4 regions of the Nocardiopsis sinuspersici genome follow, and region 3 is predicted to be linked to each of the others. Evidence: riboswitches for the same ligand, from Rfam matches in the RefSeq annotation. Region 3 holds a riboswitch; each other region holds the start of a gene.
The links. Region 3 has a riboswitch for cobalamin ahead of NOSIN_RS23305 (ribonucleoside-diphosphate reductase subunit alpha). Riboswitches for the same ligand answer to the same signal wherever they lie in the genome.
Positions count from the first base shown of each region.

Region 1 (4,188 bases), 4.4 Mb from region 3:
GCCAGCGGCAGGACCAGCGCCGCCAGCACGGCCGCGGGCCACAGCGGTCTGCGCTCCCGCGGTCCGCGCCTTCCGTCCACCGGACACCGGACGGCCTCGCTCGGACGAACTCGGGTCGACGACAACACCGGACTCCCTCATCCCTGCGCGGAGGCTGACGTGGCTGATGGGAGCAACATAGAGGACGTCGTGCCCGGTCCCGTGGAGGTGACCGCATGTGGTCACCGTCACATGCCTAGGCGTCGGCCCGGGCGTCCTCCTCGGGAGTGTCGGGAACCCCGTCGCGGTAGGTCTCGCCGGGGGTCGTGGTTCCGAGCAGTTGGGACACGGTGACCATGGTGTACCCGCGCGCGTCCAGCTCCTCGATGACCGAGCCGGCGGCGTCGATGGTGGTGCCGTGGATGTCGTGCATGAGGATGATCGCGCCCTCCGAGGCGCCCTTCAGCACCCGGTCGCGGACCGTCGAGGCGTCCCGGTCCTTCCAGTCGAGGGTGTCCACACTCCACAGGATCTGGGCCAGGCCCATGTCGGCGGTCACCGACGCCACGCCGTCGTCGGTGGAGCCGTACGGCGGACGCATCAGGTTCATGGGGTATCCCGTCTCGCGGTACACCAGCGCCTGCACGGTGTTCAGGTCCGAACGCACCCGGCCCGCGCCCAGAGCGGCCAGGTCGGGGTGGTTCAGGGTGTGGTTGGCCAGCTCGTGCCCCTCGGCGTAGGCGCGCCGCACCGTGTGCGGGTGCTCCATGACCGGGTGGCCGGTGAGGAAGAAGGTGGCCCGCGCGTCGTGCTCGGCCAGGACGTCCAGCAGCTCGGAGGTGCGTCCGCCGGGGCCGTCGTCGTAGGTCAGCGCCACGCACTTGGTGTCGGGGTCGGAGCAGTCGACGCCGTCGTCGGTCGGGCTCAGCTCCCCGGGCACGGGAGCGTCACCACCGCCGTCCCCGCCGGCCGGGGGCGGGGTGGGGATCTCGAAGTCCTCGACGCCCACGGTCGCCGCGTCGCGCACGCGCGCGCCCAGTTCGGACAGCAGCGCCCCGGCCCTTTCCGCGTCGACCACCGCGTACGCGCGGCCCTCCGACGCGGCCGCGACCTGTCCGGCGTCGAACTCCACGACCAGGTCCCCGTCGGGGTTGAACCCCATCGAGTCGTACAGGGAGCTGATCGGGTGGAGGCCGCCGTCTTTGCCGCCCACCGTCTCGCGCACCAGGGCGTTGAGCTCCTCCAGCTCCTCCTGTCCGGCGATCAGGGCGGTGGAGGGGTGGTGCTGGGCGGTGGCGGTGTCGTACCAGTAGGTGGTGTACCCCTCCTTGGAGCCCTCGGAGTCGGTCTCGACCCGTGTCATCCGGACCCCCACCAGGCCGTCGCCCGCCGTGGTCAGGTTCCAGTCCGCCTCGAAGGAGACCGCGCCGGGACTCGCGGCCTCGAAGGCGCGCACCTCGGCGTCGAGCTCGCGCTTCAGGAAGTCGGCCAGCGGCTCGGCGTTGGGGATGACAGGGTAGGTCACCGAGGCGGGGATCCCGCCGTCGTAGGCCAGTTCGGCCTCCCCGACACCCACCACGTCCGCCGCGTCCACCACGGTCAGCCCGTCGGGGCCGCCCTCGGCCCGGGGCGGCGCCTTCTTCTCCTCGGCGGCGGCCGCCGGTGCCTCGTCCGCCGGCGGACCGGCCTCGTCGGAGGGCCGGGCCGCCAGTAACACCATTCCCGCCAGAACCAGTAGCGCTACCAGAACCGTGATCAGGGGGTGGTCCGGGTCCATGGTCGGATGGGAGTGCTTCTTCACCAGGGGATCTCCGCGCTCATCGTCGAACGAACGTCCGCGGGGAGAGACAGGGGAGACTCGCCCGCGCGACGTTTCACATCGGGTGTGATGCCGGTCGTGCGGCAGGGGTTCACGCCGTGGGGCCGGACACAGGGGGTGTACGCCGGGTACAGGGGCGAGGGGTCTCCCTATACTTGCAGCCGTGGAAGGTACACGCGCCACCCCGCGGTCGGGACGGTACCCGGTGGGGAGGGGCGTGTCGCAAGAGGGAACCCGGTGCGAATCCGGGACTGCCCCGCAGCGGTATGGGGGAACGAGCGTCGCCACAAGCACTGGTAGTCCGGTCGGAAAGGTCGGAAACCGGGAAGCGGCGGCCAGTAGGAGGAACGGTGTCCGCACCGTCCGAGCCCCCGAGTCCGAAGACCTGCCTCCACCCGGCGGCGCACCCGTGCCGCCGGTGGTCCCGCGCCCCGAGGGAGGGCCGAGGACGGCGGCGGGTGTGCGCTCACGGCGCGTTCACCGGCGGGTCCGCTCCTCGCTCCGCCTCGTGGCCGGTACCCGGCTTTCGACGAGGGAGAGAAGCTCATGACCGAGACACCCAGGCCCGCGGAGGCCCCCGCCTCCCCGGACGCGTCCCCACCTCCCGCCTCCGTGCGCTCCACCGTGCACGGCTACCCGCGTATCGGCCCCCACCGGGAGCTCAAGCGCGCCAGCGAGTCCTACTGGAGGGGCGGGACCAGCGCCCAGGAGCTGGACGCGGTCGCGGCCGACCTGCGCCGGGGCGTCTACGCCCAGCTGCGCGAGGCCGGCGTGGACGACATCCCGTCCAACACCTTCTCCTACTACGACCACGTCCTGGACACCGCGGTCCTGTTCGACCTGGTCCCCCCGCGCTTCGCCCCGCCCGCCGCCGCGGACGACCGGGACGAGGAGCTGCGCCGCTACTTCGCCCTCGCCCGCGGCGAGCAGGGAGCCCTGCCGCTGGAGATGACCAAGTGGTTCGACACCAACTACCACTACCTGGTCCCCGAGCTGTCACCGAGCACCCGTCCCCGCCTGGTCGGGGACAAGCCCGTCGCCGAGTTCCGCGAGGCCGCCGAGGCGGGGTTCCACACCCGCCCGGTCCTGGTCGGCCCGCTCACCTTCCTGATGCTGGCCAAGGCCGCCGACGACGCTCCCGAGGGGTGGGAGCCCATCGTCCTGCTCGACCAGCTCCTGGACGCCTACGCCCGGCTCCTCGGCGAGCTGCGGGCCGCCGGCGCCACCGAGGTCCAACTGGACGAGCCGATCCTGGCCACCGACGAGGGCCGTGCCGCCGTCGGCCGCCTGGAGCGCGCCTACCAGCGCCTGGGCTCCCTCTCCGACCGTCCCGCCCTGCTGGTCTCCACCTACTTCGGCTCCATCGGCGCGCCCGCCCTGCGCGTCCTCAAGGACTCCCCGGTCGAGGCCGTGGGCCTGGACCTGGTCACCGACGACGAGGGCGTGGACGACCTGGTACAGGTCTCCGGCCTGGGGGCCACCCGCCTGGTCGCGGGCGTGGTCGAGGGCCGCAACGTCTGGCGCACCGACGTCCCGGCCGCCGCGGCCACGCTCGGCACACTGCTCGCCCTCACCGACGAGCTCACCGTGAGCACCTCCTGCTCCCTGCTGCACGTGCCCCTGGACCTGGAGGCCGAGACCTCCCTGGCCCCCGGGCTGCGCGAAGCCCTGGCCTTCGCCAGGCAGAAGGCGGAGGAGGTGGCCCTGCTCGGCCGCGTGCTCTCCGAGGGCGCCGAGGCCGAGCACACCGGAGGGGGCGGCGTCCGTCCCCCGGCCTTCACCGACGCCCGCGTGCGCGCGCGCCTCGACGCGCTGGGCCCGGAGGCCTACGAGCGCCCCCAGGACCGGGGCAGGCCCACGGAGATCCCGCTCACCACGACCACGATCGGATCGTTCCCGCAGACCCCGGAGCTGCGCCGCGCCCGTGCCGCGCACCGCCGGGGAGAGCTGTCCGAGGACGCCTACAAGCAGATCCTGCGCGAGGAGATCGACCGGGTCGTCGCACTCCAGGAGGAGATCGGCCTGGACGTGCTCGTGCACGGCGAACCCGAGCGCAACGACATGGTCCAGTACTTCGCCGAGCAGTTGGAGGGCTACGCCACCACCTCGAACGGCTGGGTGCAGTCCTACGGCTCGCGGTGCGTGCGCCCGCCGATCCTGTTCGGCGACGTCTCGCGCCCCGAGCCGATGACGGTCGAGTGGACCACCTACGCCCAGTCGCGCACCGACAAGCCGGTCAAGGGCATGCTGACCGGACCGGTGACCATGCTCGCCTGGTCGTTCGTGCGCACCGACCAGCCGCTGGGCGAGACCGCCCGCCAGGTGGGCCTCGCACTGCGCGACGAGGCCGCCGACCTGGAACGCGCCGGGATCCGCCACATCCAGGTGGA
Region 1 covers NZ_MCOK01000001.1:951,007-955,194, forward strand. Annotated here, with positions in the region: gene NOSIN_RS03990 (polysaccharide deacetylase family protein) at 1-125, opposite strand, end outside; gene NOSIN_RS03995 (polysaccharide deacetylase family protein) at 236-1,756, opposite strand; cobalamin riboswitch at 1,996-2,188, shown strand; gene metE (5-methyltetrahydropteroyltriglutamate--homocysteine S-methyltransferase) at 2,345-4,188, shown strand, end outside.
Region 1: another riboswitch for cobalamin. It lies ahead of metE (5-methyltetrahydropteroyltriglutamate--homocysteine S-methyltransferase); the one in region 3 lies ahead of NOSIN_RS23305 (ribonucleoside-diphosphate reductase subunit alpha).

Region 2 (4,188 bases), 2.7 Mb from region 3:
GCCGAGGCGCAGCGGGCCGGACTCGCCGTCCACCACGACGGTGGTGACGCCCAGTCCGGCGACGTGGTCGGCGGCGGCCATCGCACGGCCGACGGCACCTGGCCCGCCGGTGGCCCGGCCGTCGGTGACGACGAGGAGGAGCGGGCGCAGCCTCGGGTCCCGCAGGCGTTCGCGCCGAAGGACGCGGGCCGCCTCCGTCAAGCCCTCGGCGAGCGGGGTGCGCCCTCCGGCGGGCAGCTCGTCGAGGCGGGCCGCGGCGGTGTCCACGGAGCGGGTCGGCGGCAGCACGAGTTCGGCGCCGCTCCCCCGGAAGGTGACCAGGCCGACCTTGTCGCGGCGCCGGTAGGCGTCGAGGAGGAGGGAGAGGACCGCGGTCTTGACCTCGGTCATGCGTCTGCGCGCGGCCATGGAGCCGGAAGCGTCGACGCAGAACAGGATCAGGTTGGTCTCCTGGCCCTCACGGACCGCGACGCGCAGGTCGCGGGGGTGGAGTCGCAGCCGGCCGCCGTCCCGGGGCCGGGACGCGGCGGCCCGCACGGTCTCGCCCAGGTGGAGCGAGCCGCCGGATCCCCGGCCGGGCGCGGTGGAGCCGATCCGGCGGCCCCGAACGCCGACGGCGCGGCTGCGTCTGCCGTCGGCCCCCTCCCCGGAGCCCCGCGCGGTGAGCAGCCGGGTCCGGTAGGGCGCGGCGGCCGTGGCCGGGGCCCGGGCCGGGGAACCGCCGGCGGGTTGGGGGCGGGACTCCTGGGCGTCGCCGTCGGAACCGATCGGTTCCCGCTCGGCGGACGCGGGTTCCCGCTCGGCGGGTGACGAAGGCTCTCCCCGGCCGTCCGGCTCGCCGCCCGAGGTCTCGGCGGGGTCCTCGGTCTCCGACGGGCCGCCGGCGTCGGAGGGACCGTCGGATTCGGACGGGCCACCGGAGTCGGCGGGGTCGTCGGCCCCTCCGGGGCCCGGCGGCTCCGGGGGGTCGGGCGGCGGTTCCTCGTCGCCCAGGATCCGGTCGAGGAGGTCCTCGTCGAGTCCCGGCGCGTCGAACGGGTTGCGCCGGCACCGGTGCGGCAGGGCGAGCGTGGCGGCGCGGCGGATGTCGGCCCGGGTGACCGAGGTCCGGCCCTCCCAGGCCGCGTGCGCCACCGCCGTGCGCGCGGTGACGATGTCGGCCCGCAGGCCGTCCACGTCGTAGGCCGCGCACACCTCGGCGATCTTCAGCAGCGCGGCCTCCGACAGCCGCACCCGCCCGAGTGCCTTCCTGGCCAGGGCGATGCGTTCGGCGAGGGCCTCCTCGGCCTCGCGGTAGCGCCCGGCGAAGGCGTCGGCGTCGGCGTCGTGGGCCATGCGCCTGCGGACCACCTCGGCGCGGACCTCCGGCTCGCGCGGCGCGGCGACCTCCGCGGTGAGCCCGAACCGGTCGAGGAGCTGCGGCCGCAGTTCGCCCTCCTCGGGGTTCATCGTGCCGATGAGCAGGAACCGGGCCGCGTGCTCCACGGAGAACCCGTCGCGTTCCACGGTCACCCGGCCGGTCGCGGCGGCGTCGAGGAGGAGGTCGACCAGGTGGTCGTGGAGCAGGTTGACCTCGTCGACGTAGAGGAGCCCGCGGTGGGCCCGGGCCAGCAGGCCGGGCTCGTAGGCGACCCTGCCGTGCGTGAGCGCCTGTTCCAGGTGCAGGGAGCCGAGGACCCGGTCCTCGGTGGCGCCGACGGGCAGTTCGACGAGCCGCACCGGGCGGCTCTCCACGGCCGTGCCGGGTTCGAAGGGTCCGTCCGGCGACCGCTGCGCCGGGTCTGCGGGGTCCACGGAGAACCGGTCGCCCTGGTAGACGTCCACGGGCGGGAGGAGGGAGGTGAGGGCCCGGACGGCGGTGGACTTGGCCGTGCCCTTCTCCCCGCGCACCAGGACGCCGCCGATCTCCGGCGAGACGCTGGTGAGGACGAGGGAGAGGCCCAGGTCGTCGAGCTGTTCGGCGTCGCAGCCGACGATCGCGGAGAAGGGGTAGTGCGACGTGCGCAATGGCATGTGAGGCTCCCGCTCGTTTCGCCATCCGTAAGGGGCGGGCGCGAGGCCGGTCTTCGGACTTGCCGGGTCCTCCTGTACGGAGGCTCGGTTCACCGCAGCGGGCCTGTGCCGGAGTCTCACCGGGCTTCCCAGATTCTCCCCTCCCGCCGTCCCCACCGTTTCCGATGGCTGGGCCGTTGGGGCACCTCGTGCCTGTGGCCGCCACGATAACGTCACGGCCATGAAGGACGACACCCGCCCTCCCCTCCCGGAGGCCGCTCCGCCGCGAGACGGGACACCACCGACGGACACCCGCGGCGCGGCGCCCCCTCCTACGAGCCCCTCTCCCACGGCACCCGGGACGGGGATCACCGTCGTCGGTATCGGCGCCGACGGCTGGCCCGGCGTGCCCGAGCGGCTGCGCCGGACCGTCCTGGACGCGGACGTGGTGCTGGGCGGCCGCAGGCACCTGGCGATGCTGCCCGGCCGGCCCGGGCAGCGCCGGGAGGCCTGGCCCTCTCCCCTGCGGGAGGGCCTGCCGTCCCTGCTCGCCTCCCTCGGCGGCGCCTCCGCGGTCGCGCTCGCCTCCGGCGACCCCCTCGTGTCCGGTGTCGGCACCACGCTGGTCGAACTGCTGGGCGCGGACGCCGTGCGGGTGGAGCCGTCCGTCTCCTCCGTCGCCCTGGCCCGCGCCCGGATGGGCTGGCCCGCGGAGCGGTGTGCGGTGGTGGGCCTGGTCGGGCGCGATCCCCGCCTGCTCCTGCGGGAGCTGGCGCCCGGTCACCGCGTCCTGGTGCTCTCCTCGGACGGGGACACTCCAGCGGCGGTCGCCGCCCTGTTGGCCGGCGCCGGCTACGGCGCCAGCCGCATGACCGTGCTGGGCGACCTGGGCTCGGACTCGGAGTCCCGCCTGGAGACCACGGCGGACGGCTGGCTGGGGACGGCTCCTCCCGGGAGGGTGCCCGCGCTGCACGTGCTGGCCCTGGAGCTCGCCGGCCCGTCCGGGTACGGCCTGGTCCCGGGGCTGCCCGACGACGCGTTCGAGCACGACGGGCAACTGACCAAGAGGGACCTGCGCGCCTCGGCGCTGGCCCGGCTGGCGCCCTCACCGGGGCGGCACCTGTGGGACGTGGGCGCGGGCGCCGGGTCGGTCGGCGTCGAGTGGATGCGGACCCACCCGACCTGCGCCGCCACTGCGGTGGAGGCCGACGCCGAGCGTGCCGCGCGGATCAGCCGCAACGCGGGCCGCCTCGGCGTCCCCGGGCTGCGCGTGGTCACCGGCCGCGCGCCGGACGCGTTGGAGGGCCTGCCCGAACCCGACGCGGTGTTCCTCGGCGGCGGCGCGACCCGTCCGGGCGTACTCGACACCTGCCTGCGCGCGCTACGGCCGGGCGGTCGGCTCGTGGTGCACGGGGTGACGCTGGAGACCGAGCACCTGCTCGCGGACGCCTACCGGCGCCACGGAGGGGAGCTGACCCGTGTCGCCGTCGAGACCACCGCGCCCGTCGGCACGTTCACCGGCTGGACGCCCGCCCGCACGGTCACCCAGTGGTTCCTGGCGGTGCCGTCCTGAACCTCCGCTCGCCTTGGCTCGTGCTCGGGTGCCGCAGGTACGGGGACCCGTCGGCACCCTCGCCACCCCCAGCGGCGCGGGACCGGGTTCACCGGACGAACCCCGGTGGCCGGCCGGGTACGTTGCCGGTGTGACCGGAGCGCTCCCACTCCGGATGATCTTGTGCTTACAGCGAGTCCGGGCGCCGAAGCGGGCTGTAAGTACAAGACCACGGCTCACGGGGCGAGCCGGTGAACCTGTCCGGGCACCGCGCTAGTCGCCGAACCGGGGGCGGGCCGGATCGTAGAGGTGGGACTCACCGCCCGTCGCGGGGTCGAGCGCCCGCCCCACGAGGATCACCGCCGCCTGCCGGAACCCGGCCTCCTCCACCGCGTCGGCGATGGTGGAGACCGTGCCGCGCAGCACCGCCTCACCCGGCTGGCTGGCCCGGTGGACGACGACGACCGGGCAGTCGCCGCCGTACTCGGGCCCGATCTGCGCCATCAGCTCCCGCACCCGCCTGATCGCCAGGTGCAGCACCAGCGTGGCCCGGGTCGCCGCGAACGCCGCCAGTGACTCCGTGTCCGGCATGGCGGTCGAACGGGCCTGGGTCCGGGTCAGCACCACCGACTGGGCCACCAGCG
Region 2 covers NZ_MCOK01000001.1:2,688,809-2,692,996, forward strand. Annotated here, with positions in the region: gene NOSIN_RS11525 (VWA domain-containing protein) at 1-2,013, opposite strand, end outside; cobalamin riboswitch at 2,042-2,179, opposite strand; gene cbiE (precorrin-6y C5,15-methyltransferase (decarboxylating) subunit CbiE) at 2,234-3,565, shown strand; gene cobM (precorrin-4 C(11)-methyltransferase) at 3,818-4,188, opposite strand, start outside.
Region 2: another riboswitch for cobalamin. It lies ahead of NOSIN_RS11525 (VWA domain-containing protein); the one in region 3 lies ahead of NOSIN_RS23305 (ribonucleoside-diphosphate reductase subunit alpha).

Region 3 (4,188 bases):
TCGCCCAGGACGGGCAGCACGGACAGCCGGGGCACACACCACCGCAGAGAAACGGACCACCACAGGACCCCAGGTTCGGTGCCGGGGACAATCCCGGCTTCGGGGGTGCGTCCGACGCAAACCCTACCTATGGGACCAGTACGGAAACTGACACCGCCCACCGCGGTGGGGCGGTCTCCTCCTACGGAGGGCCGCCGCCTACTGGTCCCGAGCACGCCGACCGGTTCGACGCCGGCCACTACCAGGAACCGCGTCCCAGTCCTGGATATCCCCAGCAGACGCACTCCGGCGCGCATACCGTTGACGAAGCGGTGCATGTTGCGCACAAAGAAGGGAACGACTTCGCGGAGTCGATCGCTCGCGAGGCGCCCGCTCTGTGGGTCGAGGCCGTCCTCGCCCGCAGACCCAGGATGCCCTCCGACCTGGAGGCGCGTCTGCTTCAGGGCTCCTCGCTGCCGATCGACCACCTGTTGCGTGACGAGGTTCGGGACGGACTGCGCCAGGGGTTCTGGCAGGCACTGGAGCGCGCCAGACCCTGACCTTGAGCATGGGAGTGCGAGTAGGGGGATGGGGGCGATGCGGTTGACCCACGTGACGACGGCAGAACTCGACCGTTTGGAATTCCACGCCGTTCGGTCGGGTGAGCACGGACCGGTCGCCGCCCAACTCCTGGACCTGGCCAACCAGGTCGACGCCGGAAGCGAGATCTCCCGCGCGGAGCTGTTCGTGCGCGCGGGAGAACAGTGGGAGATCGCCCAGGAGTTCGAGCGCGCCTGCGCCGCCTACCAGCGGGCGATCGACGACGGAGGGCCCACGGTGATCGACGCGCGCGCACTCAGCGCCGGGGCCCTGCTGCACCTGGACGAGTCCGAGCAGGCCTACGCGCACCTCAAGCGCCTGGAGGCGGAGGATCCCCCGGGCCTGCAGACCTACATCCACGTCGCCGAGGCGCTGTACGCCCACGACGACATGGAGGGGGCCGAGCGGTGGGCGACGGTCGGCGCGGGCCGCTTCCTCGGCCTGGCCTCCTCGCCCTACGTCCGCGACCTCCTGATGGAACTGCTGCGGATCCGTTTCCGCATCCGCGTCGACCTGGGGCTGGACGAGGACGCCCTGGACCGGCGGCTCGACGAGGGGTGACCGCCGCCCGAACCCCTCGGGTCGGCGGGGAAGCAGGCGGGTGAGCTTTCCGACGTCCACGGGGGGCGTGCGACACGCCCGGAGCCGGCCGCCGACGCGTGCCGTCCCCGCGCAGGGCCCTTGCAGGCGGCCTCCGGACGGGGTGCGCCGGGTTCCGCGAACGCACCCGAGCCGTGCCGCAGGCGGGTTCTCCGGGCCCGTGGAGGACGCCTCGGCGCGGGCGGCCCCGGCGACGTCCTAGGCTGTGTCGAGTCACCCCCGAACGTTGCCCCACGAGGCGTGATCCCTGCGGTGAGCGGGTGGAAACGGGCCCCGATACCACGCTCTGAGTGTGTGTCCGACAGTCGTCGAAGCATCTGAGAAATCAGTGACACGCCATCATCTTGCGGTGTTCCAACCCTCCATCCCCTAGATGTAGTATCTCTCCCGCTGGTGGTTCACCTCCTGGGGTGAGGCAAGAGGGAATCCGGTGCGAAACCGGGGCTGCCCCGCAGCGGTGAGTGGAGACGAGGCCGCCACAGGCGCCGGGAACCCCCGAGGACATCCCGGAGCGGTGACCTCCACAAGCCCGAAGACCTGCCACCGGTGCGCACGTGAGCGTGTGCCGACGACGGGGCTTCGAGGGTGAGCCGCCGCGATCCACCGGTCGACGACCGTACGCACCCAGTGCGCCGGTCCACCGGTGGGCGCCGTGCGCCTCGCATCTCGGTCCCCTCCCCGCCGGGACTCTTCTATTGAGGTTTTGGAGCCGCTGTATGACCCTTGACGTCGAAGCCGTGCCCGCATCCGTTCGGTCCGCACCGACCAACGACGGCAGTCCCCCCGCCGCCGTCGACCGGATCGAGCACGTCGTGGCCGAGGCCTGCGCGCGGCTCACCGGTGTTTCGGCGGAGAAGGTCCTCACCGAGGCCCGTCGCGGCTTCTACCCCGGGATGTCCGACGCCGAGATCGAGCTGGCCCTGGTCATGGCCGCCCGCAGCTTCGTCGAGGTGGACCCCGACTACTCTTACGTGGCCGCCCGCCTGCTGCTGGACAAGCTGCGCCGCGAGGCCCTCACCTTCATCAGCGGCTCCCCCGACGCCGCCGGCCAGTCCGAGATGGGCGAGCGCTACGCCTCCTACCTCGCCGCCTACGTCAGCCGCGGCATCGACCTCGGCCAGCTCGACCCGGCGCTGGCCGGGTTCGACCTGGACCGCCTGGGCGCCGCGCTGCGCCCCGAGCGCGACGAGCAGTTCACCTTCCTCGGCATCCAGACCCTCTACGACCGCTACTTCCTGCACAGCGACGAGGTCCGCTACGAGCTGCCGCAGGCGTTCTTCATGCGCGTGGCCATGGGCCTGGCCCTCAACGAGGACGACCGCGAGGCCCGCGCCATCGAGTTCTACGAGCTGCTGTCCTCGTTCGACTTCATGGCCTCCACGCCCACCCTGTTCAACTCGGGCACCGTGCGGGCGCAGCTGTCCTCCTGCTTCCTCACCACCGTCGGCGACGACCTGCAGGCCATCTTCCACGGCATCAGCAACAACGCGATGCTGTCCAAGTACTCCGGCGGCCTCGGCAACGACTGGACCCCGGTGCGCGGCCTGGGCTCGCACATCCGCGGGACCAACGGCAAGAGCCAGGGCGTCGTCCCGTTCCTGAAGATCGCCAACGACACCGCCGTCGCGGTCAACCAGGGTGGCAAGCGCAAGGGCGCCGTCTGCGCCTACCTGGAGACCTGGCACATCGACATCGAGGAGTTCCTCGACCTCCGCAAGAACACCGGTGACGAGCGCCGCCGCACCCACGACATGAACACCGCGAACTGGGTTCCGGACCTGTTCATGAAGCGCGTGGAGCAGGGCGGCACCTGGACCCTGTTCTCGCCGGACGAGGTCCCCGAGCTGCACGACAAGTACGGCACCGAGTTCGCCGAGGCCTACGTCCGCTACGAGGCCGAGGCCGAGGCCGGGCGGATCAAGGTCTCCAAGAAGATCCCGGCCGTCGACCTGTGGCGGCGCATGCTCACCATGCTGTTCGAGACCGGCCACCCGTGGATCGCCTTCAAGGACCCGGCCAACCTGCGCTCGCCGCAGCAGCACGCGGGCGTGGTGCACTCCTCCAACCTGTGCACCGAGATCACGCTGAACACCAGCGCCGACGAGGTCGCGGTCTGCAACCTGGGCTCGGTCAACCTGGCCCAGCACGTGGGCCCGGACGGCCTGGACGTCGAGCGCCTGCGCGGCACCGTCCGCACCGCCGTGCGCATGCTCGACAACGTCATCGACGTGAACTTCTACACGATCCCCGAGGCGCGCCGCGCGAACATGCGCCACCGCCCCGTGGGCCTGGGCCTGATGGGCTTCCAGGACGCCCTGTTCAAGCTGCGCACGCCCTTCGCCTCCGAGGGCGCGGTGACGTTCGCCGACGAGAGCATGGAGCTGATCAGCTACTACGCCATCGAGGCCTCCATGGAGCTGGCCTCCGAGCGCGGCTCCTACGAGAGCTTCGAGGGCTCGCTGTGGAGCCGGGGCGTGCTGCCGATCGACTCGCTGCGGCTGCTGGCCGAGGCGCGTGAGGGCGACCTGGACATGGACCGGGGCGAGACCCTGGACTGGGACTCGCTGCGCGAGCGCGTCAAGGCCACCGGCATGCGCAACTCCAACGTGATGGCGATCGCCCCGACCGCGACCATCGCCAACATCACCGGCGTGGGCCAGTCGATCGAGCCGGTCTACCGCAACCTGTACGTCAAGTCGAACATGTCCGGCGACTTCACCGTGGTCAACCCCTACCTGGTGCGCGACCTCAAGGCGCGCGGGCTGTGGGACGACGACATGGTCTCCGCGCTGAAGATGCACGACGGCAGCCTCGGCGCCGTCGACCGTGTCCCGGACGACCTCAAGGCCCTGTACGCCACCGCGTTCGAGATCGACCCGGAGTGGCTGGTGGACGCCGGCTCGCGCCGTCAGAAGTGGATCGACCAGGCCCAGTCGCTGAACCTGTACATGGCGGCGCCCAGCGGCAGGAAGCTCGACTCCCTGTACCGCCGTGCGTGGCGTTCCGGCC
Region 3 covers NZ_MCOK01000001.1:5,398,179-5,402,366, forward strand. Annotated here, with positions in the region: gene NOSIN_RS23295 (NYN domain-containing protein) at 1-539, shown strand, start outside; gene NOSIN_RS23300 (hypothetical protein) at 568-1,140, shown strand; cobalamin riboswitch at 1,557-1,738, shown strand; gene NOSIN_RS23305 (ribonucleoside-diphosphate reductase subunit alpha) at 1,896-4,188, shown strand, end outside.

Region 4 (4,188 bases), 2.7 Mb from region 3:
CAGGCCGACGACCAGCAGTTCGGCCGCCGGTTCGACGGGCTCGGGGGCCGTCGGCGTCGCCGCGTCGCTCCGCCGGGACCGCTTGCCGTTGCGGCTGTCACCGGTGACCAGCACCAGGGAGAAGTAGGGCACCGTCTCCGGGTCGACCTCCGCGACCGGCAGCCGCCGCTCCCCCTCCATCGAGGCGCGTTCCACGTACACCGCGTGCTCCAGCCGCCCGGCCGCCTCCAGGGCGCTGCGGACGGCCGGGAAGGTCCGGCCCAGCTTCATGATCACGGCCGCGTCGGTGTCCGCCAGGCGGCGGGCCAGTTCCGGTTCGGGCAGGGTGCCGGGCAGCACGGTGAGCACGTCGGTCTGCCGGGCCAGCGGGGCCGCCGCGGCGGCGGTGAACGCCGGGACCCCGGGCACGATCTCGGTCTCGTACCGCTCGGACAGCCGGTCGTGCATGTACATGTACGACCCGTAGAACAGGGGGTCGCCCTCGGAGAGCAGGACGACGTCGAGGCCGGCGTCGAGGTGGGCGGCCAGCCGCGCGGCGGACTCCTCGTAGAAGTCGGCCAGCGCACCCGCGTAACCGCCCGGGTGGTCGGTCGTCCCGGTGGTCACCGGGTAGGTGAGCTGTTCCTCGACGGCCGAGTCCGGGATCAGGGCGTCGGCGATGCGGCGGGCGTTGGACTGCTTGCCGGCTCCGGCGTGGTAGGCGACGACGTCGGCTCCGGCGATGAGCCTGGCCGCCTTGAGGGTGACCAGCTCGGGATCACCGGGTCCGACGCCGACACCGTGGAAACGACCGGTCACTCCTCCTCCTTGGCGAGTGCGTTGAGGGCCGAGGAGGTCATCGCGGAGCCTCCGCGGCGACCATGGGTGGTCACGTAGGGGATGTCGGCGCCGTGCCGGTCGGCGAACTGCGCCAGCGCCTGCTTGGACTCGGCTGCGCCGACGAAGCCGACCGGGCAGCCGACGATCGCGGCCGGGCGCGGGGCGCCGTCGGCCAGCATCTCCAGCAGGTGGAAGAGGGCGGTGGGCGCGTTGCCGACCGCGACCACGGCGCCGTCGAGCAGCGGCTCCCACAGGGACACCGCGGCCGCGGTGCGGGTGGTGCCCCACTCCCGGGCGAGGCCGGGGACCCGCTCGTCGCCGAGGAGGCAGAGCACCTCGTTGCCGCTCGGCAGGCGGTTCCTGGTCACGCCGGCGGCCACCATGGTGGCATCGCACAGGATCGGCGCACCGGCCTGGAGGGCCGAGCGCGCCGCGGGGACCAGGTCGGGGTGGACGAACAGGTCGTCGGCGAGGTCGACCTGGCCGGTGCCGTGGATCATCCGCACGGCGAGCCGTTCCGCGTTGGCGGGCAGGTGGCCGAGCCGGGCCTCGCGCCGGATGACGGCGAAGGAGTCGGTGTAGATGGCGGGCCCGTCGTCGACGTACTCGTAGTGCCGGTTCGGCCGGCGCGGGGTGGTCACCGTGCGCCTCCGGGGACGAGAACGCCGCGCCACGGCGTGACGACGAGTTCGCCGGGGCCCGCGGCGACCGCCTCGTCGGCGAGCGCCTCGGCGGCGGACCGGTCCAGGCCGTCGTCGGGTACGGGAACGTGCCGTGCGCCTTCGGGCAGCGGGCCGTACGGCAGCGGCGGAGCGGGGTCCGGCAGCCGCGGGTCCGGTGGCACCGGGTCGGTCAGCGGCGGCGTGAGCTCGGTGACGTGCCACGGCGCGGTGGGGCCGTCACCGCGCCGCTCCAGGAACTCGTCGGCCAGCCGTACGAGCGCCTCGGCTGCCTCGCCGAGCGGCGTCGGCGGGCCCCAGCCCTCCCCGACCCGCAGTTGGGCGACGTGTGCGTCGAGGGCGACGAGGCCCAGGTCGCAGGAGCGCTCGACCAGGTCACCGCGTCCGTCGTCCAGGACGAACAGGAAGCGTCCTGGAAGGGCGGCGCGGTGCGGTGCGGCGCACAGCAGCCCGTCCAACGCGGCGGCGACGGGACGCAGATCCGCCCTCCCGCCCCTCATCCCCGACGGACGGTCTCCGGACGCGGCGCCCCCCTCGTCTCGGGAGCCCTCGCCCCCGGCCCACCCGTCCGCCAGGCCCGTGCACGGGGAGACCATCACGTTGCGGACCAGCTCGTGGGTGGGCGAGGGCAGCAGACCGGTCCGCTCAAGGGCCCGGAGCGCTTCGGGGGCCAGCCGCCCGTCACGCCCGGGCAGGGCGCGCAGCTGCACGTTGGCCCGGCCGGTGACATGGATCCGTCCGGCGCCGTACTCGTCGGCCACGGCGGCCAGGGCACGCAGCGAGCGGGCCGGGATCCGACCGCCGACGAGCCGGAGCCGGACCAGCAGCCCGTCGTCGGCGGGCCAGGGCCGCAGGGCTCCGGGGCAGCGGTCGCGCCGGGCGCGGAGGGCGGAGGATGGGGGTTCCGTCGGGGACATGCGCGTCCTTCGGGTCAGGGCCCGTTCGCGGGGCCGCGGACGACCTGGCGGCCCGTCACCGCCAGCGCCAGCAGGTCTTCGGACTCGGGCTCGACCGGTGCGGAGCGCCTTCCCGGAGCGATGCTCCAGTGGCTGTCCCGGGAAAGCGTTCCCGGGGCGTGCCCCGCCCGTCACCCTCACCGCTGCGCGTCAGTCCCGGATTCCCACCGGGTTCCCTGCTCCACGGGGTGGAGTTCGACTGGCCCGACGAGGGTAGTACCCCGCCCCCTCCCCTCCTGACCCAGGGTCCCACCATCTCGCGCGAGGGCATGGCAAGGGGCGGACCGCGGCGCCCTGCCGTGGTCGTCCACGGCGGGTTTCCACGGCCCGCCCCGCCGGCCGCGCACGGCCGTCGAACGTGTTCGGAGGGGTCCGTTCAGGAGTTGCGGCCGGAGCCCCAGGGAACGGTCGGCTGGAGCACGGCCTCGGTCAGGGCCTGGGAGCGCAGGTGGGTGATCTCCTGGTATTCGGGATCGGCGACCATACGGCTGAACGTCTCCCGGTCGGGGTAGCGGACGAGCAGTACCGCGTCCCAGTCCTGCCCGTCCTCGGCGACCAGGGGCGTCGCGCCGTCACCGGCGTAGACCAGCTCGGCGCCGTACTTCTTCAGGAAGCGGGCGGTCCGCCGCGAGTACTCCTCGTACGAGGAGCGGCCGTCCGGAGCGAATCGCAACAGGTTGAGCATGACGAAGGGACCGCCCGGGTCCTCCTTCAACATGTCCGCGAGCGCGGATCCTGTGGGGTCGACAGCCATCGCTGACTCCTTGGGTGGTCGAGGGGTGCGAGAAGCGTGGGCGTACCACGGCCGCCATGGTAACCGACTGGTCGGTATGCGCCGTTGGCGGGTTCGTCCACGTCTTCGCCGCGACGCCCCGGACGCTCCCCTCCCCCGAGATCCGCCTCCACCGAACACCGTCGGTGGGCACCGGCGCCCGTTCTCTCCGTGGGACCGCTCGGGTGCGATGGGAACGGCGCAGGCCCGGCACCACTGCCCTCGCGGAACCGCCTCCGGAGCCGGCCCTCCGGGTGCCGCCGGGACGCGACCGTATGATGTCCGGATGATCCCCCGGCCTCTGCCCGCCCGCGCTCTTCTGGCCTCCTTCCTCGTTCTGGCCGCCGTCCACCTGGCTGTCCAGCTGCTGGGCCCCGAGGCCTGGTCGCGACCGACCCAGGTCCTCCTCATGCCGGCCCTGGCCCTGATGGTGCTCGCCGCCACGGAACGGCCCCGGTCCCGGCTGGTGGTGCTGGTGCTGGCGGCCCTGGTCTTCTCCTGGCTCGGCGACGCCCTCCCCGCGCTGGCGGAGGGCGACACCGCCTTCCTCCTGATGGTGGCGGGTTTCCTGGTCGCGCAGGTGGTGTACGTGTGCGCCTTCTGGCCGTACCGGGCCGAGAGCGTGCTCCACCGCCGCCGGTGGCTGCTGGTGCCCTACGCCGGTGCCGTGGCCGCCCTGATGTGGGTGTGCGTCCCGCACACCGGCGTCCTGCTGGTTCCCGTCCTGCTGTACGGGCTGGTGCTGGGGCTGATGGCGGTCGTGTCCACCGGGGTCAACACCTGGACGGCGGTCGGCGGAGCCCTGTTCCTGGCCTCCGACTCCCTCATCGCCCTGCGGTCCTTCGTCCCGGGCCTGGACGTTCCGCAGGGCGGGTTCTGGGTGATGGCCACCTACCTCGCGGCACAGGCGCTCATCGTCCTCGGCGTCCTGAGACGGGTACGCACCCCCGACCTGTCCCGG
Region 4 covers NZ_MCOK01000001.1:2,694,080-2,698,267, forward strand. Annotated here, with positions in the region: gene NOSIN_RS11540 (precorrin-2 C(20)-methyltransferase) at 1-798, opposite strand, end outside; gene NOSIN_RS11545 (precorrin-8X methylmutase) at 795-1,460, opposite strand; gene NOSIN_RS11550 (nitrite reductase) at 1,457-2,416, opposite strand; cobalamin riboswitch at 2,469-2,674, opposite strand; gene NOSIN_RS11555 (DUF1330 domain-containing protein) at 2,832-3,209, opposite strand; gene NOSIN_RS11560 (lysoplasmalogenase) at 3,514-4,188, shown strand, end outside.
Region 4: another riboswitch for cobalamin. It lies ahead of NOSIN_RS11550 (nitrite reductase); the one in region 3 lies ahead of NOSIN_RS23305 (ribonucleoside-diphosphate reductase subunit alpha).